One region of the Streptomyces paromomycinus genome, then DNA from elsewhere that is predicted to be linked to it. Evidence: riboswitches for the same ligand, from Rfam matches in the RefSeq annotation. Region 1 holds a riboswitch; each other region holds the start of a gene.
The links. A riboswitch is a leader RNA that binds a small molecule or an ion and turns the genes downstream of it on or off. The one in region 1 is predicted to bind cobalamin.
Positions count from the first base shown of each region.

Region 1 (7,369 bases):
CGCAGCAGCACGTCCGCCGTGCACCGGTGGACCAGCAGCGGCCCCGCTCCCGGCCACTGGCTGACCGGGCCCAGCCCGGCCGCTGCCTCGGCCATCCGCTGACGGTAGGCGGGCAGGTACGCCCGCATCAGGTCCCGGACGGCGCGGCCGAGGGCGATCTGGGCGGTTCGCGAGGGCAGCATGTCCCCGAAGAAGGTGGACATGCCGCGGTGAAAGGCCGGGTCGCGCAGCACGGTGAGCGCCAGCTCGGTGTCCCGCACGCACCAGGCGCCCCACGGGAGCCGGAACACCGCTGCCGGACTCCGGCGTGCGCAGTCTTCGATGTATCGCAGCGGATCACGCCGGAACCGGCGCATTTCTCTCACGCTCACCGCACGCCCTTCCGAGGGCCGTCAGCCGGGGCACCCAAGTCGCCACCGTGCCCGGTGTTTTCCCGGCGGCAATCGCCCCCAATGCCACGAGGACGCCACTCCACCCGTAAAGGTGAACACACCGGACACCGGGCCCCGCCACCCGCCGACGCACCCGCGATGGTTCAGTGCGTGTCAGGGGTGAGGAACAACAGGCTCAGAGCACATCCGCGAGCACCGTCGCGAGTTCCCCCGGATCGTGCGGGCCGACGTGCGGGCGTCCAGAGTGACGACGTCGAAAGGGTGGTGCGGGGTGAGCGCGTCGGCCTCGGTGATCATGTGGTCCTGGAGGGCGGGCGGAATGGCGCGGTCCGCGCCGAAGCGTACGCAGGTGCGCGGGACGCTGCCCCATGTCCCGGCGTCGCAGCGGGCGTCGGGCCGGCCGATGGCGGCGGTCTCGTCCAGCGCGTAGGTGTTCAGCAGGGCGAGGAACGCGGCCTCCGGGTAGCTCGCGGCGTACGCCACGCGGACCGCCGCCTGTGCCCGCCGGTCGCCGGAGCGCCAGTTGCCCCGCATGACGCCCAGTTCCTCCGGAGTCTTCAAGGCCGGCAGCTCCGCCAGCAGGCTCTCTTGCCTCTCCGCGCGCCTTCGTGACGTAGTCGACGGCAGAGGGCAGCGTCACGCAGGCGAGCGCCCCGTACCCGCGCAGGGCCGGTTCCCGTACGACTCCTGCCCAGTCGGCGGACGAGCCGTTGCCGCCGTGGACCAGGAGGAACGTGGGTGAACCGGCGCCGTGGGACGGTGGCATGGCGGACCTCCCTGTACGCGGGGCGCCTGCACGCGCGGGGCAGGCCGGCCTGCCCCGCCCACCCTGCGCTCGTGTGCCCGTGCCCGCTTCCGGAGGCCACCTCACGGTGCGGGGGCTGCCCGTACGGCAGTTCTCAGCCCCCGCACACCCCGTCGCAGTTCTGCTGCCACAGCCACCCGCAGCCCGAAGCTTGCGGGGTGCAGGGCACGGAGTTGCCGCAGGAACTGCAGCCGCTGGCGCCCTTGTGGCAGTCGCAGTTCATCAGCAGGCGGGAGTTTCCGGAGGCGGCCGGTGCGGGCGACTCGGCCGGGCCGAGCACCCCGAGCGCGGCGAACGACACGTCGGGGCCCAGGACCGCCGCCGACTCCTCCCGCAGCCGGTCGATGTCCGCCGCCGGCCAGGCGCCGGACCCGGCGAAGACGGCCGGTACCGCCGCGGTGACCTTCTCCAGCATCGCCGACCGCGGCGCGGACAGCTCGGGGTGCGCCGCCCGGTAGCGCTGTACGTGCTCCAGCCACAGGCCGGCCTTCGCACGGTCCGGGATACGGGCGTACACGGCCCTGCGCTGCGCCATCGGCAACGCGGTCACTTCGCGGTAGCCGGTGGGAAGCCGTTCGAGCCCGGCGGCCCACTCCTCCGCGGCGGCCGCCGTCATCCGGCGCCCGGGCGAGGCCATGGCCGGAGCGGCCAGCCCGCCGGAGACCAGGAACGCGCCCAGGGCCAGGCCCGGCACGGCCTTGAGCAGTCTGCGCCGGTCGCCGTGCACGAGCACGTCGGTCCGGTTCAGGGCCCGCACCACCCGCAGGGAGCCGGCCGGCCCCAGCAGGCGGCACAGCCGTACCGACAGCGCCGGGCCCGTCCACGCCCGTACCCGGTCCCCCTGCACGGCCAGCAGCGTGGGGACGAACGGCGGGTCGTCGCCCAGCGCCTGCCGCCGCAGGGCGCGTACGGGCGCGTCCCCGAGCCCCACCATCGTCAGCCGGTCCGCCAGCAGGCCGCCGATCTCCCCGGCCACCTCGCCGCACGCGCCACAGCCCGCGTCGAACGCCAATAACCACTCCGTCATGGTCACTCCCCTGCTCGCACCGGCACTGCCGCCCCATGCATACCCAGCTTCCCCGCGCGCCAGCCGTGGCAGCACGCACCAGGTTCAGGCCCAGGGGCCACGCACCGGCTTCACGCACGCGGCGCGGTGTCACGGGGTGTCAGGAGCATGTGGATGTCGTCCCGCGCCCAGAGCACGAAGCGTTCGACCGGTGTCACCCGGTGCCCCGGCGCGGGCCGGAAGCGGAAGCGTTTGAGCAGGACAGCCAGGACCAGTTCGGCCTCGACCATGGCGAGCTGGGCGCCCTCGCAGCTGCGCGGCCCGATGCCGAACGGGATGTAGGCCAGCCTCGGCCGCCCGGCCACCTGCTGCGGGGTGAACCGCTCGGGGACGAACTGCTCGGGCTCCGGCCAGTGATCGGGGTTCATGTGCACGGCCCAGAACGGGTAGAAAACCGTCGTCCCGGCCGGGAGTTCGTAGTCGCCCAGGACGAGCGGCTCGGTCGTCTCCCGCGCGCCGTACGGGCCGGGCGGGTAGAGCCGCATCGCTTCCTTCAGGACCATGTCCAGGTAGGTGAGGTGCCGCAGGTCGGCGTACTCGGGCACGGCGCGGTCACCGAGGACGCGGTCCAGTTCGGCGGCGACCCGCTCGGCCGCCTCGGGGTGGCGGCCCAGGAGGTGCAGGGTCCAGGAGACGGCCACCCCGGTGGTGTGGTGGGCGGCCAGCAGCGTCACCATGACGGTGTCGCGGATGCGCGCGGGCCGCTCACCGGCCTCCACGAGTGCCCCTATGAGATCGCTGCGGTCCGCGCGCCCCCCGGAGTGGTGCGCCGCGACCACCCGGTCGACCGTCGCGCGCAGGTAGGCGAGGGCCCGGGCCGCCCGCTCGGCGCGTTCCTCCTCCGTGCCCGGAACCGGCACCTGGTAGAGCCGCCCCAGGTACTCGGTGAGCACCTCCTCGAAGGCCGTGACGACGCCCTCCGGGTCCGCGGCCTCGCCCTCCAGCGCGTACGCACAGATCATCCGCAGCGACAGCGCGGTGAGGTCCTTCTGCAGCGCGACGGGCCCGTAGCGGGCCTGCTCGCCCCAGTGGTCGGCGAGTCCGGCCGCCAGCGCGGTGAACCGCTCGAAGTGCCGCTCATGTGACGGGCGCCCGGCCAGCACCGACAGCAGGACGCGCCGCCACGGGGTGTGCTCCTCGGCCGGCAGCACCTGCAAGTTGCCCGCCTCGCACAGCGGGGCCAGGAACGCGAACAGCCGCTCCGGCCGTTTGTCGATGTGGGCCGTGGCCTCCAGCAGTACGGGGTCGGCGACCGACACGGCCGTCTCCGCGCCCGGCAGCTGGAACCGTACGACGGGCCCGTACTCCGCGTGCAGGCGCAGCTGGTAGGTGTGCAGTCCGCCCGCCGCGGCGACCGCCCCCGCCCCGCCGTCCGGCCGGGGCTCGGGTCCAGGGATCCGCATGGCCAACGCCTCCTGACTGACAGCCCGGCCCCGCCGTGCGGAGTGGCCCGCGCGGCGGGAGTGCGCCTCCATCATCGTCCGTCACCGGCGGCCGGGAGCCTTCCGGCTCGCCTCGTCCGCGTAGATCTGCTGGTAACTGTTCCGGTCGAAACAGGCGGCGCCCGAGTCCTTGATCTGCCGCTCCTCTCGTGTGCCGGGGGGCCGGCCGACGGTGGGGAAAGAGCCCGATCACGGGCCACATCGGTCCCAGGACTCCCGTGCGCCTCACCAGCCGAGGGCCCGAAGGCTCGAACCGGCCACCGGGTCCGGCGAGTGGATCTGTGGCAGGACCGTGCCGAGCCGTACCGACATGACATGTTTGAAGCGGGGCACGGGCGGTGTGCTGCACGGCAGGATCGCTGGTGGCAGGCTCCCGCGGGCCGCGGGCCCGTACTGCACACATCCCGCGCCCTGTCAGCGGCACCAATCGAGACAACCACACAGACCTCTCTGTTGCGGTGGCGCGAACACCTCTACGCTGATGTGCGCAGTCGGTTCGCGCCACTCTCCGTGGGGCGTCGTAAGAGGGAACCCGGTGGAAATCCGGGACTGTCCCGCAGCGGTGAGTGGGAGCGAAAGCCGCCGATACAGCACCGGACCCGGTCCAAGGGTGCGGGAAGCGGTGGCCGGTAGTTGTTGCCGGAAGGCCCGGCCGACATGCCCATGAGTCCGGATACCTGCCACTGCGCGCGTGCGAGCGAGGACCGGCGTACGCGCTGTCCACGGTGACCTCGAGGGCTGGGTCGGCGGTGCAGGCGGAGCAACGCGCGTCCCGGCGCGGCCGCCCTCTCACTCACCGGTCGAGATCCTCGGGCCGGGTGCGGCGAGAGAGGGCGTGTTCGTGACCGAGGAATACCGCAGGGAAAGTCTCCGGGGCGGCCGACGGCCGGGCCCGGCAGGGCCGTTGTGCGGTGCCCGATGCTGACCACCCCCGTCGGCGCGCCGGCACGGTGGGTCTCCGGCGTCTGCCAGGGGACGCTGGGCGAGTTGTTCCAGGGCCCGCTGCGCCCCGGCGGTGACGCGGACATCGCGATCGTCTCGTTCCCCGTGGACCGCCACTCCTGGGTGTACTTCTCGCCGGACGCCGGCCCCGGTGACGCACCGCCCGACGCCCCGCCCCACGCACCACCTCTCGGCGCGAAGGCGGCCACGGCCGCGCGGCTCTTCCTGGAGCACTTCGGCCGGACGCTGCCGCCGGGCCGCTGGAGTTCCCACTCGGACCTGCACGTCGGGGTGGGCATGGCCAGTTCGACGGCGGACATCGTGGCGACCCTGCGCTGCCTGTTCCGGCTCTTCTCGCTGCCGTACGACACCGGGGCCGTCCTCCGCGTCCTGTCGGCGATAGAGCGCGCCGACAGCGTGTTCCTCGACGAGTTCGCGCTCTATCTGAGCGGACGGCACCGGGTCGTACGGCGGCTGGGCACCGGCATCGGCTTCCACACCGCTTTCGTCATGGAGCCGGGCACGGTGGACACCGCCGCGGTCACGCCGGTGCTGCGGCGCCACTACCGGCGCTGTGCCACGGAGTACGAGAGGTGCCTGACCGACCTGCTGAAAGGCTTCGCCTCCGGCGACCCGGCGGCCGTGGCCCGGGCCGCGACCTTCAGCAGCGTGCTGTCCCAGGAGGTGCTGCCCAAGCACACCTTCGAGACCGTGCTGGCCCACCGCGAGGAGTTCGGCGCGGACGGCGTCTTCGTCGCCCACACCGGATCGCTCGTCGGTTACCTCTTCAGCGGCCGGCCGGCGCCGTCCCTGAAGGGGGAGCTGTCCGCCTTCTTCCGTTCGCTCGGTCACCAGTGCTCTTTCGCCCAAGGAGGCTACGCGTGACACATCCCCACACGGCCGACCCCCATCCCCACATAGCCGACGCCCTCAAGATCCCCGACCTCGTCCGGCTGTCGGACGGCATGGTGCTGCTGCGCTTCGAGTCGATGAAGATCTACTCCGCGCTGGCCGCCGTCCGGCACCTGCTCGACCGGGGCACCGTCCGTACCGGACAGACCCTGATCGACAGTTCCAGCGGCATCTACGCCTACGCCCTGGCACTGGCCTGCCACCGCTACCGCCTGCGCTGCCACATCGTGGCCTCGACCACCGTGGACGCCACCACCCTCGCCCAACTGGAGATCCTCGGCGCGACGGTCGAGCAGGTCAGACCGTCGAAGAACCTCAAGCTCGACCAGGAGCTGCGGGTCCGGCGGGTCCGGGAGATCCTCGCCGAACGGCCCGACGTCCACTGGATGCGCCAGTACCACGACGCCATCCACTACCTGGGCTACCAGGAGGTCGCCGACCTGGTGACCGCGGCCCTGCCGGACCGCACCCTGACGGTCGTCGGCGGCGTCGGGTCGGGAGCCTCGACCGGCGGCCTCGTGCAGCATCTGCGCCGCCGGGATCCCGGCGTCCGGCTGGTCGGGGTGCAGCCGTTCGGCAGCGTCACCTTCGGGAGCCAGGACCACCACGACCCGGAAGCCATCATCGCCGGTATCGGTTCCTCGATCCCCTTCGACAACGTCCGCCACCAGCTGTACGACGCGGTGCACTGGATGGACTTCACGCACGCCATGTCCGGCGCCGTCGCCCTGCTGCGCGAGCACGCCGTCTTCGCCGGGCTGTCCACCGGCGCCGCCTACCTGACCGCCACCCACGAGTCCCGCCGCCACCCCGACCGGCTCCACCTGGTGATCGGTGCCGACACCGGCCACCGCTACGTGGAACGGGTCTATGCCCGCCACCGGGAGGCCGTGGACCTGGCCGCACTGAAGCCGGCCGAGGTCGGCAGTCCCGAGGAGATGACCATGCCCTGGTCGACGATGGCGTGGAACCGCGCCGCCTGGCCGTCCCGCCGTGCGGAGGCCCGCGCATGACCGTGGTCTGCCTGGAAGCGCTCACCTTCGGGCTGGGCCACCTGACGCGCGCCGCCGCCCGGCTGGGCGAGCCGCTGCGGCTGCTGACCCGCGATCCCGCGTACTACGCGTACGAGCTGGAGCGGCTGCCCGCGGGCGCCCTCGACGTGGTGGAGACCGACACCTTCGACACGGAACTGGTGGCGGAACAGCTCGGCCGGACCCCGGACCTGCGGGGGCTGATCAGCTCGACCGACACCTGGATGCTGGTCGGCGCCGAACTCACCGCCCGCTTCGGACTGCCCGGCCTCGACGCGGCGGTGCTGCGGCTGACCCGTGACAAGGCCGCCGTACGGGACCGGCTGTTCGCGGCCGGGCTGACCCGGGCCCGCGCGGCGGAGGCGGACAGCGGCGACCCGGCGACGGCAGCGCTGCTGGTGAAGGCGGTGGGCCTGCCCGCGATCCTCAAGGACACCGCGGGCACCGGAAGCCAGAACGTCTGGCTCGTACGGGACGAGCGGGAACTGGACGCGGCGCTCGCCGAGGCCGCCGGACGGCAGCTCAAGGGCCGCCTCTTCGCCGAACCGTACTTCTCCGGACCGGTGTACAGCGCGGAGACCCTCACCTGGGCGGGGCGGACCCGGCTGCTGGGCGTCTCCAGCCGGCTGATGTCGCCCGAGCCGCACTTCCGGGAGGAGATCACCGCGTTCCCCGTCGCCTTCCCGCAGCCGCGCCGGGACGCTCTGGAGCGGTGGCTGGACGATGTGCTGGCCGCCGTCGGCTACACCGACCGGTTCGCCCACGTGGAGTTCGCCCTG
Region 1 covers NZ_BHZD01000001.1:8,499,579-8,506,947, reverse strand. Annotated here, with positions in the region: gene OEIGOIKO_RS36630 (cytochrome P450) at 1-290, opposite strand, end outside; gene OEIGOIKO_RS36625 (hypothetical protein) at 546-953, opposite strand; gene OEIGOIKO_RS36620 (bacteriocin fulvocin C-related protein) at 1,292-2,224, opposite strand; gene OEIGOIKO_RS36615 (cytochrome P450) at 2,335-3,666, opposite strand; cobalamin riboswitch at 4,180-4,404, shown strand; gene OEIGOIKO_RS36610 (GHMP family kinase ATP-binding protein) at 4,624-5,532, shown strand; gene OEIGOIKO_RS36605 (cysteine synthase family protein) at 5,529-6,572, shown strand; gene OEIGOIKO_RS36600 (ATP-grasp domain-containing protein) at 6,569-7,369, shown strand, end outside.

Region 2 (7,369 bases), 340 kb from region 1:
TTCAAGTGCACGATGTGCTACGACCGGCTCGGCGCCGGACAGGAACCCGCCTGCGCCAAGGCGTGCCCGACCGAGTCCATCCAGTACGGGCCGCTGGACGAACTCCGCGAACGGGCCGCGCTCCGCGTCGACCAGCTGCACGCGGCAGGCGTCACCGACGCGCGGCTGTACGGGCACGAGCCGGACGACGGCGTCGGCGGGGACGGCGCGTTCTTCCTGCTCCTCGACGAACCCGAGGTCTACGGACTGCCGCCGGACCCCGTCGTCACCACCCGCGACCTGCCCGCCATGTGGAAGCACGCGGGCGCCGCGGCGCTCTCGCTGGCCGGCGGTGTCGCGCTGGCGTTCGCCGGGCCCGCGCTGAAGCAGTTCGGACGTGCCACCGGAGCCACCGGACGGAAGGGAAGGCGATGAGGGAAGAGGAGGCGAAGACGGAAGGGGAGGCGATGAGTGGCTCCGATGTCACGCGTGAAGGCTCCGAGGGCGGGCGGCCGGGCCGCGCCGCCGCGCCGGAGATGCTGCGCGGCGGGTCCGGCGGCGACGGGAGAGGGCGGCGCAAGGGCGGCAAACGTGGTGGTGGCGGCCGTGGCGGCCGCGGTGAGCAGCTCATGGCGCCTCCGGCCGAGTTCGAGTCGTACTACGGCCGGCCGGTCATCAAGGCCCCCGCCTGGCGCGCCCGGGACATCGCCGGGTACTTCTTCCTCGGCGGTCTGGCCGGCGCCGGATCGGTGCTGGCCGCCGGAGCCCACGCGACCGGCCGCACCACCACCGCCACCGCGATGAAGATCTCGTCCCTGGCGGGGGTGTCCCTGTCCACCGCCGCACTCGTCAACGACCTCGGCAGGCCCGGCCGGTTCGCGAACATGCTCCGGGTCGTCAAGCCGACCTCGCCGATGAGCGTCGGCTCCTGGCTGCTGGCCGCCTACGGGCCCGCCGCGGGCGCCGCGGCCGCCTCGGCGGTCACCGGGAAGCTGCCCCGGGCGGGCGCCGTGGCGACCGGCGCCGCGGCGCTCCTCGGGCCGGCCGTCGCCACCTACACCGCGGTCCTCGCGGCGGACACCGCCGTCCCCGCGTGGCACGGCGCGCACCGTGAACTCCCGTACCTGTTCGCGGCATCGGCGACGGCCGCCGCCTCCGGGACGGCCCTCGTCGTCGGTCCCGTACGGGAGACGGCGCCCGCCCGGTGCGCCGCGGTACTGGCCGCGGTCGCCGACGAAGCGGTCACCAAGGCCGTCGAACGGCGCCTCGGCATGGTCGCGGAGACCTGGCACCAGAGGCGGGCCGGCACGCTGCTCCGCACGGCGCGGACCCTCACCGCGGCCGGAGCCGCCGTCGGCGCCGCCTTCGGAGGCCGTTCCCGCACGCTGGCCGCCGCGGGCGGGCTGGCCCTGCTCGCCGGTTCCGCGTGCACCCGCTTCGGGGTCTTCGCGGCCGGTATCGCCTCCGCCGAGGACCCGAAGTACACCGTCGTACCCCAACGGGCGGCCAAGGAAGCCCGCCGCACCACACCGACGCACAGCGCGGAGAGGACACAGCCCACATGACCCGCACACCCCACACCGACGAGCCGGCCCAGGTCGTGCTCAGCGCCCAGTCCCCGGCCGACGCCGAAGCCGTGTTCAGCACGCTGCGCAGCTGCTTCGACTCCGACCGCGCCGACGGTGACACCGCGCACGACCAGCCGCACCGGCCCGGTCACCCGGTCGTCTGGACCGAGACCTTCGAGACCTCGGAAGTCCGCGGCGACGTCCGGCCGGACGCGGACCTGTCCGCCGCCGTCACCGCCGACCTCCAGGGCAGCCACTTGGCGGTCGACCGGCTGCGGGACGTGCTGACGCGCGCGTTCTCCGTCCGTACGGAAGGCACGGTGTCGGGCGACCAGGAGGTCGAGCTCCAGATCGTCCTGGAGAGCACGGGGCAGAGCTGACGCCCTTTCCGGCCCGGACCGGATGAACGCGTGCCGCGGGCGGGCGCGGAGCAGCCTCAGTTCTGCTCCGCGCCCGCCCGTTCCGGCGACCGGGACCCTCACCCCGGCGGCGTACGACCGGGCCCTCACCCGGTGTCGTACGACGGCTTTTCACTCGGCGGCGTAGGGGCGCCGTTCGGGGCGTCTCCCGGGTACGAGGACCGTGAGCGGCCGTACGGAGACTCTGGCAGTGGCACTGAGCGCCATCAAGCGTGGAGCGATGCCAACTTCTGCACATCTTCCCCCGCTGATCTGCCAAGGCTGCCAAGTCGCCTACGCCGCGGCCCGCTCTCTCCGCCACACCACCGCGTCGGCTGAAAACGGCGCCTGGACGTTGTGGACGTCATCGCGTCGCCGGAAGAACTCGGGCGGGGCATAGGAATAGCCCAGATTGTGCTGACCGAATCTGTTCTCGCCGCAGTCCGGACCGAGGACTTCGCCGACGCGCTCGGGAGAATCGGGGTGCCGGTGTGCCGGAGGCCGAGCACGGTCCCGGTGGTCACGTCGTCCACGTAGAACGCCAAGAAATGCGGGGTCAATTGCCGTTCCTCGATAAGCCGCGAGAAGGGCAGTTCACGGGCCACCCGCGACCGCTCTCGGCCGGTGGGCGGCCCCACTTCCCCGGCGGCACCCGGGGGCGGTTCCAGAACCCCAGGAACCCTGAGCCGGTGCGGCGCGGCGAGCGCCGCGGGCCGACCGCGCACGCCTGGGCGGCTCCCGAGGCAGCTCCCCGCGGACGGCACGAAAGAACGGCCGGGAAGGCGCGCGGACGCGTCCTCCCGGCCGTCACCGGATCATGCGGCCGTTATTGGATCATGGCGTGGGCAGCTCCGCCCGGACCGTCCGCGCAGCCGTGACGAGGTTCTCCAGCGAAGCCCGGGTCTCGGGCCAGCCCCGGGTCTTCAGACCGCAGTCGGGGTTGACCCACAGCCGCTCGGCCGGGATGGCGCCGAGGCCCTTGCGCAGCAGGCTCGCCGCTTCCTCGGCGCTCGGCACGCGGGGCGAGTGGATGTCGTACACGCCTGGTCCGGCCTCCCGCGGATAACCGTGTTCGGCCAGTTCACGGGCCACCTGCATGTGTGAGCGCGCGGCCTCCAGGCTGATCACGTCGGCGTCGAGATCGTCGATGGCCTGCACGATGTCTCCGAACTCGGCGTAGCACATGTGCGTATGGATCTGCGTGCGGTCCTGTACGCCACCGGTGGTGAGCCGGAACGCCTCGGTGGCCCAGGCGAGGTAGGCGGGGCGGCCGGCGGCGCGCAGCGGCAGCGTCTCGCGCAGCGCCGGTTCGTCGACCTGGATGACCGAGGTGCCGGCCGCCTCCAGGTCGCCGACCTCGTCGCGCAGGGCCAGCGCCACCTGCCGGGCGGTGTCGCCGAGCGGCTGGTCGTCCCGGACGAACGACCAGGCGAGCATGGTGACCGGACCGGTCAGCATGCCCTTGACCGGCCGGTCGGTGAGCGACTGCGCGTACCGCGTCCACCGCACCGTCATCGGCTCGGGCCGTGAGATGTCCCCCGCGAGGACCGGCGGACGGACGTACCGCGTGCCGTACGACTGGACCCAGCCGTGCTGTGTGGCGAGGTACCCCGTCAGCTGCTCGGCGAAGTACTGCACCATGTCGTTGCGTTCGGGCTCGCCGTGCACGAGGACATCGATGCCCGCCTCCTCCTGGAAGGCGAGCACCTCGCGGATCTCGTTCCCGATGCGCTCCTCGTACCCGGCCGTGTCGAGGCGCCCCGCCCGTAGGTCGGCGCGCGCGGTGCGCAGTTCGGCGGTCTGCGGGAAGGAGCCGATGGTGGTCGTCGGCAGCAGCGGCAGGCCGAGGTGGGCCCGCTGGGCGGCGGTCCGCTCCCCGTACGGCGCGGAGCGGCGGCCGTCGGCGTCGGTGACGGCGGCGGTACGGGCCCGTACGGCGGGATCGTGGGTGATCGCGGAACCGGCGCGGGACGCCAGGTCCGCGCGGTTGGCGGCCAGTTCGGCGGCGATCGCGTGAGTGCCGTGCGCGAGGCCGCGGGCGAGCGTGGCGATCTCGGCGGTCTTCTGCCGGGCGAACGCCAGCCAGCGCAGGACCTGCGGGTCGATGTCCCGCTCGGCGGTGGCGTCCAGCGGTACGTGCAGCAGGGAGCAGGAGGCGGCCACGTCGACCCGGTCGGCCAGGCCCAGCAGCGTACCGAGGGTGGCCAGCGACTTCTCGTAGTCGTTGATCCAGATGTTGCGGCCGTTGACGACACCGGCGACCAGCCGCTTGCCGGGCAGCCCGCCGGCGGCGGCGAGCGCGTCCAGGTTGCCCGCCGCGGCCTCGGTGAAGTCCAGGGCGAGCCCGTCGACGGGCGCCTTGGCGAGCACCGGAAGTGCCTCGCTGAGCTGGTCGAAGTACGAGGCGACCAGCAGCTTCGGGCGGTCGGTGAGCGCGCCGAGGACGCGGTAGGCGCGCTCGGCGGCGTTGAGGTCGGCCGGGGTACGGTCCTGCACCAGGGCGGGCTCGTCCAGCTGTGCCCACTCGGCGCCGGCCGCACGCAGGTCCGCCAGCACCTCCGCGTAGACGGGCAGAAGCCGGTCGAGCAGGGTCAGCGGGTCGAAGTCGGCGGCGACACCGGGGGCCGGCTTGGCCAGCAGGAGGTAGGTGACCGGGCCGACGAGGACCGGGCGTGGCGTGTGGCCGAGCGCGAGCGCCTCCCGCACCTCGCCGACCTGTTTGGCGGAGTCGGTGGCGAAGACCGTGTCGGGCCCCAACTCGGGCACCAGGTAGTGGTAGTTCGTGTCGAACCACTTGGTCATCTCCAGCGGTGCCACGTCCTGCGTGCCGCGCGCCATCGCGAAGTAGCCGTCCAGGGCGTCGGCTTCGACGGCGGCGCGGTGCCGTTCCGGGACAGCTCCGACCATGACGCTGGTGTCCAGTACGTGGTCGTAGTACGAGAAGTCACCGGTCGGTACCTCGTGGATGCCGGCGTCGGCCAGCTGCTGCCAGTTGGAACGGCGCAGGTCCCGCGCGGTCTCCCGGAGGGCGTCCGCGATGACGCGGCCCTTCCAGTACCCCTCGACGGCCTTCTTCAGTTCCCGGTGCTGTCCCTGGCGGGGGTAGCCGTACACGGTGGCCCGTGCTGCCGCGGCTGCGGGCTTCGCTGTCACGGAACTCTCCTTCGCGAGCGTGATCTTCTCCGAGCCCGGTGACCGGACGAGAACGCGAAGGAATGACGCGTCGGGCGGGCCGCGGAGCGTCCGATGACACCCCTGCCCGCCTGTCATGACACGCCGACCCGCCCTCGAAGGTCACCGGAAGGGCCGCGCACGTACGGACGCGCGCGGGCAACGGGCAGGTCTTCGGACTCGCGGGCACGCCTGCCGGAACGTGACGTCGTCCGGCGGACACCTACTGGCCGTCGCTTCCCGGATCCGCGGCCCGGATCCAGTGCGTATGACGGCGGTCGTTCCCGCTCACCGCTGCGGGGCAGTCCCGGATTCCCACCGGGTTCCCTCTTGCGACGCGCCTGCCTGGCGGGCAGGGCGAACCAGCTGCACCGGACAGCGTAGATCGGCCGCAGCCGGTACCGACACCCCTGTTCACATGGTGGTACGTGAGATGGGACACGGGGGTGGGGGCCGGGCAGAGGCGGGAACGGGCGGGCACGGCGGAGCCGAGGTCCCGTACGGTGCCCCGGATGTGTCCGGATCGGCGCTCACCGGGCATGCCGGGGGTCTGAACAATGGAACATCTCTCGGTTGGGCCGTGCATCGGCGAACCGTCCGCCCAGGTCTGGTGCTGTACACCGGGGGCACCGGCACCGGCACCGGCACCGTGCGTCGGGGCGGCACCGCCATCACAACCGGCCCCGGCCCCGACGCCGCAGAAGGAGGACCCGCCGTGCCCGGCACCCACGAGCACCAGCACCCGCACTCGGAGGCATGGAAGACCGCGCTCACCGTGCTGCAAGAGGTCGCACCGCCCGCCATCCCGGAGGGCGCGCATGTGTCGACCGTCCAGATCGAGTATCCGCCCGGCGACCAGGGCGCCCCGCCGCACCGCCATCCCGGGCCGGCTTTCGGGTACGTGGTGGAGGGCGAGATGCGCTTCGAGCTGGAAGGTGAGCCGGAGCGGATCGTCCGCGCCGGGGAAGCGTTCTGGGAGCCCGGCGGCGAGGTCATCCACTACCAGGACGGCAACGCCCGCACCGACACGCGCCTGCGCTTCGTCGTCACCATGCTCTGCGAACCGGGGCAGCCGATGCTGGTCCTGGTCGACGACGAAGAACTCAAACAGCGCGCCCACCTGCGCGCACCCCGGCAGCCCTGACGCCGCTCCGCCCCAGCGGGCGCCCACAGCGCGAGGAGTTCACGAAGTGAAGATCGTGGTCATCGGAGGCACCGGCCTCATCGGCGGCAAAGTGGTCGGCAAACTCACCGAGCGCGGACACGAGGCCGTGCCCGCCGCGCCCGGTACGGGCGTCAACACCCTCACCGGCGAGGGCCTCGACACGGCGCTGGCCGGAGCCCAGGTGGTCGTGGACGTGGCCAACTCGCCCTCCTTCGAGGAGTCGGCGGTCCTGGAGTTCTTCACCACCTCCACCCGCAACCTGCTGGCCGCCGAGACGAAGGCGGGCGTCACGCACCACCTGGCGCTGTCGATCGTCGGCATCGACGACCTGCCCGACAACGGCTACTTCCGGGCGAAGGCGGCCCAGGAGCGGCTGATCAAACAGAGCCCGGTTGCCTACTCGATCCTCCGGGCGACCCAGTTCTTCGAGTTCGTCAAAGGCATCGCCGACACCGCCACCGACGGCGACACCGTACGCGTACCACCCGTGCTCTTCCAGCCCATGGCCGCCGAGGACGTAGCCGAAGCGGTGACCAAGGCCGCCGTGGGAATTCCGCAGAAGGCCACCACCGAAGTGGCCGGCCCCGAAGTCTTCCGCTTCGACGAACTCGTCACCCGGGCCCTGCACGCCTGGCACGACCCGCGCACGGTCGTCCCCGACCCGCACGCCCGCTACTTCGGCTCCGAACTGGCAGAACGCAGCCTCGTCCCGGACGAGGGCAGCGCCCGGCTGGCCACGATCCGGTTCGACGACTGGTTGCGTACTTCCTCTTGAAGGCGGTGCGGGCGGCAGCCATCGGCGGGTACCCCCAGCAGCCCCCGACTCTCGGACGCGGACGGAGCGACGCCCTCAACCGGCCCGGGGGGCGCCCCGCTGACTCCCGGGAGCAGCCGAACCCAGGCCACCAGCACCCCACCCACCCCCGCAGTACCCTCAACTCAACCCACCCACCCCCGCAGAACTCTCACCCCACCCATCCCCCCACCGAAAGGCAGGACATGCAAGACGTACGCCGGGCCCGTACGACCGACCACACCACCCTCGTGGAGTGCGTCCAGCGCTGGTGGGGCGACTCACGCACCCCGGA
Region 2 covers NZ_BHZD01000001.1:8,837,020-8,844,388, forward strand. Annotated here, with positions in the region: gene OEIGOIKO_RS37525 (4Fe-4S dicluster domain-containing protein) at 1-414, shown strand, start outside; gene nrfD (NrfD/PsrC family molybdoenzyme membrane anchor subunit) at 447-1,544, shown strand; gene OEIGOIKO_RS37535 (hypothetical protein) at 1,541-1,927, shown strand; gene metE (5-methyltetrahydropteroyltriglutamate--homocysteine S-methyltransferase) at 2,780-5,098, opposite strand; cobalamin riboswitch at 5,265-5,498, opposite strand; gene OEIGOIKO_RS37545 (cupin domain-containing protein) at 5,832-6,260, shown strand; gene OEIGOIKO_RS37550 (SDR family oxidoreductase) at 6,307-7,056, shown strand; gene OEIGOIKO_RS37555 (GNAT family N-acetyltransferase) at 7,281-7,369, shown strand, end outside.
Region 2: linked by a shared signal. The riboswitch ahead of metE (5-methyltetrahydropteroyltriglutamate--homocysteine S-methyltransferase) and the one ahead of OEIGOIKO_RS36610 (GHMP family kinase ATP-binding protein) in region 1 are both predicted to bind cobalamin.

Region 3 (7,369 bases), 1.6 Mb from region 1:
ACTCCGCACGCGTACGACATCGGCCTGCTGGTGCTGCGGCTCGCGGTCGGGCTGATCATGGCCGCGCACGGCGCGCAGAAGCTGTTCGGCTGGTTCAGCGGGCCGGGGCTGGACGGAACCGGACAGTTCTTCACGGCCAGCGGCTACCCGGCCGGCAAGGCCATGGCCGTGGTGGCCGGGCTCAGCGAGACGCTGGGCGGCCTCGGGCTGGTCCTCGGGCTGCTGACGCCGCTGGCGGGCGCGGCGGTCGTCGGGACGATGGTGAACGCGCTGGCGGTGAAGTGGGGCGGCGGCTTCTTCGCGCCCGAGGGCGTCGAGTACGAGCTGCTGCTCACGGCGGGTGCGGGAGCCCTGGCGCTGACCGGTCCCGGCCGGTACGCGGTCGACCGGCTGCTCCCGGTCCTGCGTAACCACCGGCTTGCGTACGGGGTGGCTGCCCTGGTGTTCGGCGTGATCGTGGCGTTCGTGATGCTGCTGGTGCGCGACTGACCCCCGGCCGAGGCGTGTGGAGCCGTAAGGAGCCGGGTGGAGTGGTGTCTGTGGAGAGAAGCGGAAAGGTGAGGGATTGACGTGGCAGTGCGGCGGCTGAATCACGCGGTGCTCTACGTACGGGACGTGGCGCGCGCCGTGGCTTTCTACACGGAGGCGCTGGGGTTCCGGGTGGACACCGAGATACCGGGGAGGGCCGCGTTCCTCAGTGCCGAGGGGACCGCCAACGATCACGATCTCGGGCTGTTCGCGGTCGGCGCCGGGGCGCCGGGGCCCGAGCACGGCCGGGTGGGGCTCTACCACCTGGCCTGGGAGGTCGGCACCCTCGGGGAGCTGGCGGACGTGGCGAAGGACTTGGCCGAGCGGGGCGCGCTGGTCGGCGCCACCGACCACCTGGTGTCCAAGTCGCTGTACGCCAAGGATCCGGACGGCAACGAGTTCGAGGTCATGTGGCGGGTGCCCCGTACGGAGTGGCCGGGCCCGGACGAGCCGGACCGGCTGCGCCCGCTCGACCTTGAAGCCGAGTTGGCGCGCTGGGGCCGTGACCTGAGGACGGGCGCGGCGGCCGGGTCGGCGACCTGAAGACGGGCGCGGCGGCCGGGTCGGCGACCTGAGGGTGTCCTGAGGATGTCGTCCTCAGGGCGCCCCGAGGGCGATCTGAGGGCGATCTGAGGGCGATCTGAGGGTGACCTGAGGACTGGGCGGGCCATGATTCGGATTTGAGGGTGAGGGTGGAGCGGGCCGCCACCTGGATTTGAGGGTGGGGTGCAGCGGGCTGCCACCGGGATTCGAAGGCAGGGTGGGGAGCAGGCCGCCACGCTGACCCGCGGGTAGGGCGGGGCGGGGTGGTGGCCTGCTTCCGTCGGCGGAGACTCGGGCCGGGAGGCGGTGGCGCCGGGGACAGAGGGTTCAGGCAGTGGTCAGGCGGTCTCTCGGGCCGCCTCCGTCGCCCGTGCCGACCAGCGCTTCTCCACTCCGGCCAGCCGCCAGTACGCCAGCGCCGCCGCCCAGACCACCACGAACAGGCCGACGATGATGAAGCCGACGTTGTCCAGGTCGATGGACGAGATCCAGTCGGTGACGCCGTCCTTGAGGTCCAGCTTGTCGTGCAGGACGGTGACCAGCTCGATGGTGCCGATGAAGAACGCGACGGCGATCGACAGGCCGGTGATCGTGAGGTTGTAGTAGACCTTGCGCACCGGGTTCGAGAACGCCCACTGGTACGCGAAGTTCATGAACGTACCGTCCAGCGTGTCGAACAGGCTCATCCCCGCCGCGAACAGCAGCGGCAGCACCAGGATCGCGTACCAGGGCAGACCGGCCGCCGCGCCGCTGCCCGCCATCACCATCAGCGTCACCTCGGTCGCGGTGTCGAAGCCGAGGCCGAAGAGCAGGCCGAGCGGGTACATCTGGCCGGGCCGGGTGATGGAGCGGGTGAAGCGGCCCAGTACGCGATTCATGAAGCCGCGGGAGTCGAGGTGCTGCTCCAGCTCCGTCTCGTCGTACCGGCCCTGCCGCATCGCCCGGAACACCCGCCAGATGCCCGCCAGCGCGACGAGGTTGAGCGCGGCGATGAGGTAGAGGAAGCCGCCGGAGACCGTGGTGCCCACGGTGCCGAGCACCTGGTGGGCGCTCGATCCGTCGTCGAGCAGGGTGCCGGCCAGCTGCGCGCCGCCGGCGACCAGTGCCGCCATGGCGACGACCACGCTGGAGTGCCCGAGCGCGAACCAGAAGCCCACCGAGACCGGGCGCTTGCCGTCGGCCATCAGCTTGCGGGTGGTGTTGTCGATGGCGGCGATGTGGTCGGCGTCGAAGGCGTGCCGCATACCGAGGGTGTACGCGGTGACGCCGAGACCGACCCCGAAGACCTGCGAGCCCACGGTGTAGTGCTGCGGCACGACCAGCAGGAAGAGCACACCGAAGGCGACGACGTGCAGGGCGGCTATGACCGCCATCAGTCCCGCGGTCCGCACGGTGTCCTGCCGCCGCCAGCGGAACCCGGGCAGTGGCAGGGGGGTGGAAGCGGCAGGCGGGGACGGCGAGGGGGTGGGGGAGGGGGAAGGAGACGGGGAAGAAGACGGGGAATTGGCGGACGGGGGCATCCGGTGGTCACGCTCCAGCACCTCGTGGATCAGTTCGTGAGATGCCGTGGCCGGTCTCCTGGCTGACGGGTGTGCGCGCCCGCCCCTGCCTTCCCGGCCGCGGGCTGCGGCCAGTGGCTCCGTACGGGCGCGGGGCGCGTACGGAACGGGGCGGGAACTTCCCGATCACAGTGGCGAGGGCCGCTCCGGTCTGGACCTGACGGTCTTCACCGGTCTTCCCGACACCACGGCCCGGACACTCTAACGCCCGGCCGCGGTGTGGTCATCGGACGAATGCGGCGGGAACCCGGGGCGCCGCCCGCTCGACTACCTGGTCCCGGGCCCGCACGTGCGGGCCGTCGGGCGTCGAGTGGCAGGGAGAGCGGACGTATGCGTCCTCGGACGAATCTGGTGGGGCCGGTGGCCGGGAGCCGGTCGATGGCGGCGGTAGTGGGGGTGGCGGGGGCGCTCGCGGTGGCCGCGCTGGCCACCGGTTGCGGCAGTGCCGACGGGCGTACGGCGACGGGGGCCGCGGACGGGCAGGGCGGCGGAGCCGGGGGCTTTCCCGTCACGGTCACCGATTGCGACGGGCGGCGGACGACGCTTTCCGAGGCGCCGCGAAAGATTGTCACGAGCAATGCGGCGAGCCTGGAAATGCTGCTCCGGCTGGGAGCGGGCGACCGGGTCGTCGGTACCGGATTCCCGCCGGGTAAGGGTGCGTTGCCGCCCGAACTCGACGCCCGGGCGCAGCGCGTCCCGGTGCTGGGAAAGACGGTGATTCCGAAGGAGAAGCTGCTCGGTTCCGGAGCTGATGTCTATATCGACACGTTCGCTTCCATGGGCGCCATGGGGGGCGCTGCGGCCGGTCCGACCGAGGAGGAATTCGCCGCGGCGGGCATCAAGCACGTCTATCTGGCTTCCACGGCCTGTGCGCCGCGCAAGAAGGTGCCGCAGCAGGACCTGTCCGCCGTGGAAGGCGACATCCGGCGGCTCGGACAGCTCACGGGTACCTCGCGACGTGCGGTGCAACTGGTGGCGGAGATGGAGAAGAAGGTTTCTTCGGTACGTACGGCTCTCGCTGACGTGCCTGTGGCGAAGCGGCCGTCGTATTTCTTCTTCGACTTCGACGCGGGGACGAAACAGCCCGTCGCGGTCTGCAACCGGCAGGTGGCCAACGCGGTGCTGACCGAGGCCGGGGCGCGGAACGTCTTCGCGGACTGCGCGAGCGATTTCCGGCCGGTGTCGTGGGAGGACGTGGTCGCGAAGGACCCGGACTGGATCCAGCTCGGCGTACGGAACCGGGGAAGTGCCGCGGCCACCGACAAGGCATTCGACGAGGCCGCGAAGTTCCTCAGGGAATTCCCGGCCACGGCGGGACTGCGCGCGGTGCGGGAAGGGAAATTCCTGCGCATCGGCTCGGAGCAGACGACCATCGCCGGGGTGGGCAATGCCGATACGGTGCGGCGGATCGCTGCGACGCTCTACCCGGATCGGCTGGCCGGGTCCGGTCCCGGGGCGAACCACTGATGGCATCGCCGACTGAGAGGCGAGAGGCCGTCGAGCAGGCTCCTGGGCAGGCCGTCGAGCAGCTTCCTGGGCAGGCCGTCGAGCAGGCTCCAGGGCAGGGTGTCGGGCGGGCTGGCGGAGCTGAGGGTAGGGATACCGGTCAGGCTGGCGGAGCTGGGGGGAGGGACGCCGGCCAGGCTGGCGGAGCTGAGGGAAGGGCAGCCGGTCAGGCCCGTACCGTCTGGCTCGCTCTCGGGCTGCTGGTCGCCCTGTTCGTCGCGCTGACCGCGGCCGTCGCACTCGGTGCTACCGGCATCGCCCCGGCCGAGGTGTGGTCGGTGGTGCTCCGGCGACTGGGAGGCGAGCCACCCCGGCCGGGTACGGACGATCTGATCGTCTGGCAGCTGCGCGTTCCGAGGGCGCTGCTCGCCGCGCTGGTCGGCGCGGGTCTCGGGCTCGTCGGTACGGCCACCCAGGCGCTGGTGCGCAACCCGCTGGCGGACCCGTACCTGCTGGGCATCTCGAACGGCGCTTCGCTGGGCGCGGTGGCCGCGATCGTGCTGGGCGCGGGCACCGTGGCGGGGACGGACGGATTGTTCGGCGGGGACGGGACGTTCGGGCTGGGCGGAGGTGTGGGGCTGTCGCTGGCCGCCTTCGCCGGGGCGCTCGCCTCGTTCGCGCTGGTGTGGACGCTGGCCCGCCGGGGCGGCGGCTTCGCGCCGCTGCGGCTGGTGCTGGCCGGGGTCGGCATCGGGCAGTTCCTGGCCGGGTTCACCAGTTACCTCGTACTGCAGGCCGGGGACGAGCAGCAGACGCGCGGCGTGCTGTTCTGGCTGATGGGCAGCCTGGGCGGCGCCACGTGGGGCACGCTCCTGCTGCCGGCCGTCACCGTACCGGCCGGGCTGCTGGTCCTCCAGGCGCGGGCCCGTGCGCTGAACGCGCTGACGATGGGGGACGAGACGGCGGCGAGCGTCGGCGTGGACGTCGTGCGGCTGCGCCGGGTGCTGTTCGTGGTGACCAGCCTGCTCACCGGCGTCCTGGTGTCGGTGTCCGGGGCGGTCGCCTTCGTGGGGCTGATGGTGCCGCACCTGTGCCGGCTGATCGTCGGGGGCGACCACCGCAGGCTGCTGCCGCTGGCCGCGCTGACCGGGGCGCTCCTGCTGGTCGTGGTGGACATCGTGTGCCGTACGGCCTTGGACGGCCAGGAACTGCCGGTGGGCGTGGTCACGGCGCTGATCGGCGCGCCGGTACTGCTGTACGTGCTGGACCGGCGCCTGGGAGCGGGAGTGGGAGCGGGGTCGAGAACGTGAGCCGGATCGGGACCGGCGTCGGGATCGGGAGCGGGCGCATGAGGGCGGGGAGGAGTGCCGGCATGGCCGGTGGAGGAGGACGTACGGAAGCCGTCACGGGCCACGGCATGCGGATCGACATCGAGGATCTGCGGGTGTCGTACGCCGGCCGGTGCGTGGTGGCCGGGGTGCGGCTGATGGCCGCGCCGGGCGAGATCGCGGGCGTGGTCGGTCCGAACGGCAGCGGCAAGTCCACGGTGCTGCGTACGGTCTACCGGCACCTGAACCCCGAAGCGGGCCGGGTGCTGCTCGCCGGGGAGGACATCCGGGCCATGCCGCCGTCGCGCACCGCCCGGCACATCGCCGCCCTGCCCCAGGAACGCGGCGGTGACTTCGAACTCACCGTCCACGAGGTGGTGGCGATGGGCCGCACCCCGTACAAGCGGGCGTTCGCGGGCGACGACCGCGACGACCGGGAGACGGTGGCCCGTGCCCTGGCCGACGTGGGGCTGGCGGAGTACGGCGGGCGGCGGTTCTCTGCGCTCTCCGGCGGGGAGCGGCAACGGGCCCTGCTCGCCCGTGCCTTCGCCCAGGCACCGGACGTTCTCGTCCTGGACGAACCGACGAACCACCTGGACGTACGGCACCAGGTCGAGCTGCTGAACCTGCTGCGCGGACGGGCCTGTACGACGCTCGTCTCCCTGCACGACCTGAACGCGGCGGCCTCGGTCTGCGACCGGCTCCATGTGCTCTCCGAAGGGACGGTGGTGGCGTCCGGCGCGCCGCGCGAGGTGCTGACGCCGGAGCTGCTGGCCGAAGTGTTCGGAGTGCGGGCGGTGGTGGTCGAGCATCCGTTGACGGGGGGCCCGCTGATCGCCGTCGATCAGCGTGAAGTCGCCAACCCAACCGCGATCCCAACCGCGAACCCAACCGCAGTCCCAACCGCAGCCCCGACCGCAGCCCCGACCGCAGTCTCAGCGCCCGTTCCAGGCGCGGTCGCGGGTCAGGAGAGCTGAGTCGGGGTCGCCGTCCGCGCCGGTGCCGGCCGCCCGGCCTCGTGCACGTCCCGCACGTAATGGCTCGGGCGGCCGTCCCGGTGGACGAGCCGCCCGAGCCGCGCCGCGTCCGCCGCGCGCATCAGCCGTACGCCGCCTCCGTCCGCGTCGCGCAGCACGCAGGCGTGCCACGGCGTCATCCACACGTCGGGCGCGTCGAGCAGCCGGATGCCGAACTTCGCCGTACCGGGCGGCTGCGGATGGATGGACAGCCGGAGGGCGTCCGGATGGTGCTCGGCGATCAGCGCGCCCCAGGCGCGGCTGCGCTGGACGACTCCGTAGGCACGGGTGCGGCAGGCGCGTTGCAGGGCGGAGCGGGTGCCCTCGAAGCCGGTGGTGTCCTCGAACAGGAAGCGGGTGACGCCGCGGTAGAGGCGAAGCGTTTCGCCGCCGTGGGCGGCCGCGTTCCGGGTCTCGGCGCGCAGGGAGTCCAGGGAGGGCGCGTACCGGCGGTGCGCCTCGGCGCGTTTGGCGTCGCAGGGCCGGTCCCCGTAAACGTCCCGGAGGTCGAAGGTGGTGAGGTGGGACAGTCCGGCCGTACGGATCATGGCGCGCAGCGCGTCGTTGTACGCGTCGACGTGCGGGTCCGGGACGCCGATCAGATCGCTGAAGAGGTGCCCGTCGGAGCAGATGACGAGCCGCGCGCCCGGCGCGTACAGCTCCCCGATCCGGGCGCACAGCCGGTCCAGGAAGCGCAGGGCGAGACGTTCACCCTCGTCGGGGAGCCGGCCGACGACCTTGGCGGGGTTGGGGGACTTGCAAGGGAAGCCGGGGAGGGTGAAGCGGATCGGGTGGCGGCCCGCTACCAGGGTTTCCAGATGGCGTAGTTGGTGCGGGAAGTGGGTGGGGGTGGCTGCTTCGGCGGGAGCCGTTGCCTCCGGGGTGCGGTGGTGGGGGAGGAGGGTGCTGAGGATGGCGGCCGCTGTGCTGGTCATCGGCCCTCTCCGGG
Region 3 covers NZ_BHZD01000001.1:6,859,991-6,867,359, forward strand. Annotated here, with positions in the region: gene OEIGOIKO_RS29540 (DoxX family protein) at 1-489, shown strand, start outside; gene OEIGOIKO_RS29545 (VOC family protein) at 571-1,071, shown strand; gene nicT (Nickel transporter NicT) at 1,410-2,612, opposite strand; cobalamin riboswitch at 2,623-2,835, opposite strand; gene OEIGOIKO_RS29555 (ABC transporter substrate-binding protein) at 3,009-4,097, shown strand; gene OEIGOIKO_RS29560 (FecCD family ABC transporter permease) at 4,334-5,386, shown strand; gene OEIGOIKO_RS29565 (ABC transporter ATP-binding protein) at 5,494-6,381, shown strand; gene OEIGOIKO_RS29570 (L-tyrosine/L-tryptophan isonitrile synthase family protein) at 6,369-7,355, opposite strand; gene OEIGOIKO_RS29575 (cytochrome P450 family protein) at 7,352-7,369, opposite strand, start outside.
Region 3: linked by a shared signal. The riboswitch ahead of nicT (Nickel transporter NicT) and the one ahead of OEIGOIKO_RS36610 (GHMP family kinase ATP-binding protein) in region 1 are both predicted to bind cobalamin.

Region 4 (7,369 bases), 960 kb from region 1:
CGGCCAGCCGTCCGGCGTGCAGGCCGGTACTGCCCTCGGCGGCGCGTACGGCCAGCGGGAGCAGCGGGCGGGGGACGCGGCGGGCGGCGGCCAGGGCGCGGACGGTGGCCTGCCAGTCCAGTACCGGCGAGTCGAGGACGAGGCCGGCGATGCGGTCGCGCAACGCGGAGTTGGCGGCGGCGTGCAGAGCCATGGAGGCGCCGGTGGACCAGCCGTGCAGGACGACGCGTTCGGCGCCGTACTGGACGGCGTAGCGGATCGCGGCGTCCAGGTCGCGCCATTCGGAGTCGCCGAGGTGACTGATGCCGTCGGCGGTGTGCGGGGCGCCGACGTCGTTGCGGTAGGCGGGGTCGAGGACGGGCAGTCGCTGGTCGCTGAGGAACGGCATGACCACCATGGGATGTTCCCGGGTGGTGCCCAGGCCGTGCACGGTGATCACCCAGGTCTCCCGGTCACCCGGCACGAACCACGCGGGCAGTGCGCCCAGTTCTCCGGGGATGTCGACGTCGGCGCAGTCGAGGCCGAGTGCGTCGCGCGGGTTGCCGATGTGCACCTGGGGGGTCAGGCGCATCCTCGCGCCCGGCTGGAGGGCGCCGTGGGTGACCCGCTCCAGACGGCGGACGACCGTGTCCGCCGGGTGCGGCACGTCGTCCAGGAGGGGGCCGACGACCGCGTGGCCGCCCGCGCCGGTCAGCCCGTAGGTGCCGGGCCGCAGCGAGGCGAGACTGCGGGTGAGGGTGATCCGCCCGGGGCCGGTGGCGTGCACCGTGAGCCGGGGGTCGCCCGGCAGCGGCCGGTCGGGGGCGGGTTTGAGGACCATGTCGCTGGCGTACCGGCCGGCCGCCACCGCGGCCGCGCCGGTACCGATCACCGTGGTGGCGGCTGCTGCCGCGGTACCCAGACGCATCCTCCCCAGTGTGGGCGGCCGCCGCGGCCGCGGCCAGTGGGCGGGAGCGCCCGGGTGACGGCGGGCGGGCACGGGGGCGGCTGTCCGGGGCCGGGGCGGCTGTCCGGGATCCGGTTGCCATCAGGCGAGGCCCGGGGCGCCTGTCCTGGGCCCGGTTGCTGTCGGGCGCGACCGGGGGCTCTTGCCCGGGGCCCTGCTGCTGTCAGGCGAGGCCCGGGTGACGGCGGCCGGCCCCAGTGGCCTGGGACGGGACCCTGCCGCCGTCGCCCGGCGCCGTACGTCAGCGGCACCCGCCGTACGTCAGCGGCGCTGCCCGTAACCGCGCAGCTGCTCGCCGGCCGCGTCGAGCTGTTCCGGCGTGAGCAGGCTGGGCGTGCGGCCGGGCAGCGAGCCCGCGGCGAGCCAGACGCGGCACATCCACTCCAGCTGGGCGGTGCGGTCGTACGCCTCGTCAAGGGTGTCGCCGTAGACGATGGTGCCGTGGTTCCGGAGGAGGCAGCCGGTGCGGTCGCGCAGGGCGGCGAGCATGTTCCCGGCCAACTCCTCGGTGCCGTAGAGGGCGTACGGCGCGACGCGGACGGGTCCGCCGAGGGCCGCGGTCATGTAGTGCACCGGCGGGAGCTCGGTGACCAGGGTGGAGACGGCGGTGGCGTGGGCGGCGTGGGTGTGCACGACCGCGGTGGCGCCGGTGGCCCGGTAGACGGCCAGGTGCATGGGCAGTTCGCTGGTGGGCCGCAGCGTGCCGCGGGTCTGGCGGCCTTCGAGGTCCACCGCGGTGAGGTCGCCGGGCCCGAGCCGGTCGTAGCGGACGCCGCTGGGGGTGACCAGCACGAGGTCGCCGACGCGGACGGAGACGTTGCCGGAGGTGCCGACGACCAGGCCGTCGGCGACCGTGCGGCGGGCGGTGGCGACCAGCTCGTCCCAGGCGTGGTCGAGGGCTTCCGGCTCCGTCATGCGTGTGCCTCCGGTGTGCGGTGCGGGCGGGGCCCGGTGAGGGGGCGCGCGGACGTGGTGCGCGCGGGGCTGCCGACACCGTACGGGGCTGGTGGGAAGCCGTGGGGCGGATCCTGGCCCTCCGGTATCCGCCATGTCGGACCGGCGGTGTCTCGGACGGACTTGACCGAGTGACGACCGTCTTGTGCGGATCTCCCGGTACGCTTCCGAAGCTTTGTCATGCACGTAGTCACCTGTCAGGCATGTCCAGCCATCTGTCATGCAGGTGCAGCCATCTGTCAGGCATGTGCAGCCACTGTCATGCACGGCAGCCGCCCGTCATGCACGTAGCCGTCCGGGGGACTTCCTGGGGGAGCAGCCATGGCCCGTGACCGCGATCGTCCGTCCGGTACGCAGCAGCCGTCCCACCACCCGCCCGACGCACCACACCCGCCCGAAGCACCGCACCCGCCCCGCCGCCCGCGCAGCCCACGGCGTCGGCTGGCCGCCGGGGCCCTGGCGCTCGGCACGCTCACCGGCGTCCTGTCCACCGCCCTGCCCACGGTCCCCGCCGCCGAGGCCGCAGGCAAACCCGCCGGGCACGACGTCTCCTCGCACCAGGGGAACGTCGACTGGAAGTCCGTACGGGCGAAGGGCGGCCGTTTCGTGTACGTGAAGGCCACCGAGTCGACCTGGTACCGCAGCCCGCACTTCCCGCGGCAGTACCGCGGCGCGCGCAAGGCGGGCCTGCTGCGCGGCGCGTACCACTTCGGCGTCCCGAACGCGTCCTCCGGCCGCGCGCAGGCCCGGTACTTCCTGCGGCACGGCGGCCGCTGGAAGGCGGACGGCTGGACGCTGCCCCCGGCGCTCGACCTGGAGCACAACCCGTACGACCGGGAGCACGCCTGCTACGGGATGAGCGGCACGGCGCTGGTCCGGTGGGTCCGCGGATTCAGCGCCGAGGTGCTGCGGCAGACCGGGCGGCGGCCGGTGATCTACACGACGGCCCGGTGGTGGAACGGCTGCACCGGCGGCAGCCGGGCGTTCGCCGCCACCCACCCCCTGTGGCTGGCCCGCTGGCACAGCACCCCGGGCAAGCTGCCCGCCGGCTGGGTGTACCCGAGCATCTGGCAGCACGCCGGGTCCGGCGCGCTGCCCGGCGACCAGAACAAGTGGAACGGTACGGTCACCGGGCTGCGGCGCTTCGCGCGCGGCTGACACGCCGACGCGCCGGCCACCGGTACGCGCCCCGACACGCCCGGCCCCCGACACGCCCGGCACCCCGCCTCACCGCCACCGGTACGCCTGCGGCACACGAGGCGTCCGTGCTGGTAGGCATGGGACCCGGGCGACGGTACGGGCGCCTCCGCACCACCCCTGCGGGGGCGTCACTGCGGCGCCCGCCCCAGTTCACCTTCCGTTCACCCGTCGTCCGTACGGTCCCGAGCGTCACTGCCCAACGAACTGATTGCCTGGGTGAATGGAACACATCACGCTTCTCATCGGGATCGTGATCGTCACGGCCTTGGTGTTCGACTTTACGAACGGCTTCCACGACACGGCCAACGCCATGGCCACCACCATTTCCACCGGGGCACTCCAGCCCAAGATCGCGGTGGCGATGTCGGCGGTCCTCAACCTGGTCGGCGCTTTCCTGTCGGTGGAGGTCGCCAAGACCATCTCCGGCGGGATCATCGACGAGACGGCCGGCATCAGACCAGAAGTGATCTTCGCCGGGCTGGTCGGCGCCATCGTCTGGAACCTGGTCACCTGGCTGGCCGGACTCCCCTCCAGCTCCTCGCACGCCCTCTTCGGCGGTCTGATCGGCGCGACCCTGGTGGCCGTCGGCCCGAGCGGCGTGCACGGCGGCGCGGTGGTCATGAAGGTCCTCATCCCGGCCGTCGCCGCCCCCGTCGTGGCCGGTCTGGCCGCGACGGCCGCGACCCGGCTGACCTACCGGCTGGCCCGCGACCGCGCCGAGGAGGACACCGCCAAGGGCTACCGCGCCGGGCAGATCGCCTCGGCCGCGCTGGTCTCCCTCGCGCACGGCACCAACGACGCCCAGAAGACGATGGGTGTGATCACCCTCGCGCTGATCACCGGCGGCGTCGTCGCCCCGCACGCCGACCCGCCGCTGTGGGTCATCGCCTCGGCCGGCCTGGCCATCGCGCTCGGCACGTACCTGGGCGGCTGGCGGATCATCCGCACGATGGGCAAGGGCATCACCGACATCCAGCCGCCGCAGGGCTTCGCCGCCCAGACCGGCGCCGCGGCCACCATCCTGGCCTCCTCCCACCTCGGGTTCGCGCTCTCCACCACCCAGGTCTGCTCCGGTTCGGTGATGGGCTCCGGCCTGGGCCGCAAGGGCGGCGTGGTGCACTGGTCCACGGCGGGCCGGATGGCCGCCGCCTGGGGGCTGACGCTGCCGGCCGCCGGGCTGGTCGCGGCGGGCGCCGCGCTCCTGGCGGACCAGGGCGACTGGGGCATCGCGACCGTCGCCGTGCTGGCACTCGCCGTCTGCGGCGCGATCTGGACGGCCTCCCGGCGCAAGCCGGTGGACCACACCAACGTCAACGAGGGCCCGGCCGCCGAGCCCGCCGGTGTCGTCACCGCCGCCCTGCAGGCCGTCTCGCCGCCGCCCGCGGGCCCGGTCGCGGCGGGCACGGCCGCCATCCCGGCCCCCACGGTCGCCGAGACCCGGATCACGGACCCGGTCGGTGCCGCCCCGGTGATCGCCGCCCCGGTGGCCGCCCACCCGCACGACAAGAGCGCCCGGCGCCGCGCCAAGGCCGGCTCGGCCGCCGGCTGACCCGGCCGCACGGCTCCCACCAAGGAACGAGAACGCAATGAGCATCGACTGGGCCGCTCTCGGCCAGGTCTTCGGCGTCACGCTGTTCGTGACGGTCGGGATCGTGGGCCTGTTCACCCTCGGCATCGTCGGCACGTCCCGCAAGCCGCAGCAGGAGGGCACGCCGGTGACCGCCGACGGGCCCGCCCCCTCCGGCGGAGCGGCGCGGGCCGGGGCGTACGTCTGCTTCGCGCTGTGCGCGGCGGCCGTGGCGTACGGGATCTACCTGATCGTCGCCGCCTGAGGCGCGGCACGGCACCACGGGCGTCCGGTGGCCGCGGCATCCCCGCCGCGGCCACCGGACGCCTGTGTCGTGCGACACAGGCGCCGCCACCGCCCCGCACCGCAGGTCAAGCGTGAGTTGACGGGCTTGGCGGAGCGTGGTGGACTGCCGGAGCCAATCGGCGACAGATGAGGAAGTCCGGTGAGAATCCGGCGCGGTCCCGCCACTGTCACCGGGGAGCGCCCCTCCACCAAGGGCCACGGTCCGCGTCCCGCGACGCAGGTTCCCGTACGGACTGGAAGGCCGGGGGAAGCGCCGATCCGGGGAGCCAGGAGACTCTCGTCGCCGTACCCGTCGAGCCAGGGCGCGGACCCTGAGTGAGGACCTACCGCCATGCCCGGCCGCAGTGCGCAATCTGCTGGACGTACCCCCACGCCATCCCTCCGAGGCGCGACGGCGGTCTGATCCGATGCGTGCCGAACACGCCGGCTACGCGTGCGGCGCGGCCCTCGGTTTCCTCGGCGACCTGGTCGTGGGCGATCCCCGGCGCGGTCACCCCGTGGCCGCCTTCGGGCGGGCCGCGGCCGCCGTGGAACGCCGTCTGTGGCGCGACCACCGAGGGACCGGCGCCCTGCACACCGCGCTGCTCGCGGGCGGCACCGCCGCCGGTGCCGCGCTGCTCGACCGCGCCGTACGCCGCTCCCCCGCCGCCTTCCCCGCCTCCGTCGCGCTGACCGCCGCCGCCACCTGGGCCGTCCTGGGCGGCACTTCGCTGGGCCGCGAGGCGCGGGCCGTCGGCGGCGCGCTCGCGGCGGGCGACCTGGACGTGGCGCGCGAGCGGCTGCCGCACCTGTGCGGGCGCGACCCGCAGGCCCTGGACGGGCAGCAGATGGCGCGCGCGGTGGTCGAGTCCGTCGCCGAGAACACCTCGGACGCGGTGGTCGGCGCCCTGGTCTGGGGCGCGGCCGCCGGTGTGCCGGGGCTGCTGGCCTTCCGGGCGGTGAACACGCTGGACGCGATGGTGGGGCACAAGTCGCCGCGCCACCGCCGATTCGGCTGGGCCTCGGCCCGGCTCGACGACGTGGCCGGTTACCCCGGCTCCCGGCTGACCGCCGCGCTGGCGGTGCTGGCCGGGCCGGACCGGCGGGGCGCGCTGCGCGCCTGGCGGCAGGACGGCCCGTCCCACCCGAGCCCCAACGCGGGCCCGGTGGAGGCGGCGTTCGCCGGGGCGCTGGGGGTACGGCTGGGCGGCACCCTGGCGTACGGCGGCCGGGTCGAGCACCGGCCGGTGCTCAACGGCGACGCGGGCCGGCCGGTCGCGGTGCCGGACATCGAGCGGGCCGTACGGCTGTCGCGCCGGGTGAGCGCGCTGGCGCTGGCGGCCACGGTCGCGGGCCGACTGGCGGCCGGGGCGGTACGACGGTCCCGTACAGCCGGGAGGGCGGCCAAGTGAGCAGCGCAGTACGGACGGCGAGGAGTGTCAGGTGAACGGTTCGAGTGGGGCGCCGCTCGGCGGCGGGCTGCTGGTGGCGGGCACCACGTCCGACGCGGGCAAGAGCGTGGTGACGGCGGGCATCTGCCGCTGGCTGGCCCGCAAGGGCGTCAAGGTGGCGCCCTTCAAGGCGCAGAACATGTCGCTGAACTCGTTCGTGACGCGCGAGGGCGCGGAGATCGGGCGGGCGCAGGCCATGCAGGCCGCGGCAGCGCGCGTCGAGCCGAGCGCGCTGATGAATCCGGTGCTGCTGAAGCCGGGCAGTGACCGCAGCAGCCAGGTCGTGCTGATGGGCAAGCCGGTGGGCGAGCTGAGCGCGCGCGGCTATCACGCGGGCCGTCAGGAGCAGTTGCTCGGTACGGTCACGGACTGCCTCCAGGAGCTGCGCCGCACGCACGACGCGGTGATCTGCGAAGGCGCCGGCAGCCCGGCGGAGATCAACCTGCGGCGTACCGACATCGTGAACATGGGCATCGCGCGGGCCGCCCGTATCCCGGCCGTGGTGGTCGGCGACATCGACCGGGGCGGAGTGTTCGCCTCCTTCTTCGGCACCACGGCGCTGCTGTCCCCGGAGGACCAGGCGCTGGTCGCGGGGTACCTCGTCAACAAGTTCCGGGGCGATGTGACGCTGCTGGAGCCCGGCCTGGACATGCTGAAGGAGCTGACCGGGCGGCCCGCCCTCGGAGTGCTGCCGTTCGCGCACGGCCTCGGCATCGACGAAGAAGACGGCCTCCGGGTGTCGCTGCGCGGCGCGGTCCGCGAGAGCGTCGTCGCACCGCCGCACGGCGCCGACGTGCTGCGGGTCGCGGTGGCCGCCGTACCGCTGATGTCGAACTTCACGGACGTGGACGCGCTCGCCGCCGAACCGGGCGTCGTGGTGCGGTTCGTGGACCGCCCCGAGGAACTGGCCGACGCCGACCTCGTCGTCCTGCCCGGCACCCGCGGCACCGTCCGCGCGCTCCAGTG
Region 4 covers NZ_BHZD01000001.1:7,542,309-7,549,677, reverse strand. Annotated here, with positions in the region: gene OEIGOIKO_RS32480 (alpha/beta hydrolase) at 1-907, opposite strand, end outside; gene OEIGOIKO_RS32475 (class II aldolase/adducin family protein) at 1,208-1,861, opposite strand; gene OEIGOIKO_RS32470 (lysozyme) at 2,222-3,058, shown strand; gene OEIGOIKO_RS32465 (inorganic phosphate transporter) at 3,321-4,649, shown strand; gene OEIGOIKO_RS32460 (hypothetical protein) at 4,687-4,932, shown strand; cobalamin riboswitch at 5,103-5,249, shown strand; gene OEIGOIKO_RS32455 (cobalamin biosynthesis protein) at 5,381-6,364, shown strand; gene OEIGOIKO_RS32450 (cobyric acid synthase) at 6,396-7,369, shown strand, end outside.
Region 4: linked by a shared signal. The riboswitch ahead of OEIGOIKO_RS32455 (cobalamin biosynthesis protein) and the one ahead of OEIGOIKO_RS36610 (GHMP family kinase ATP-binding protein) in region 1 are both predicted to bind cobalamin.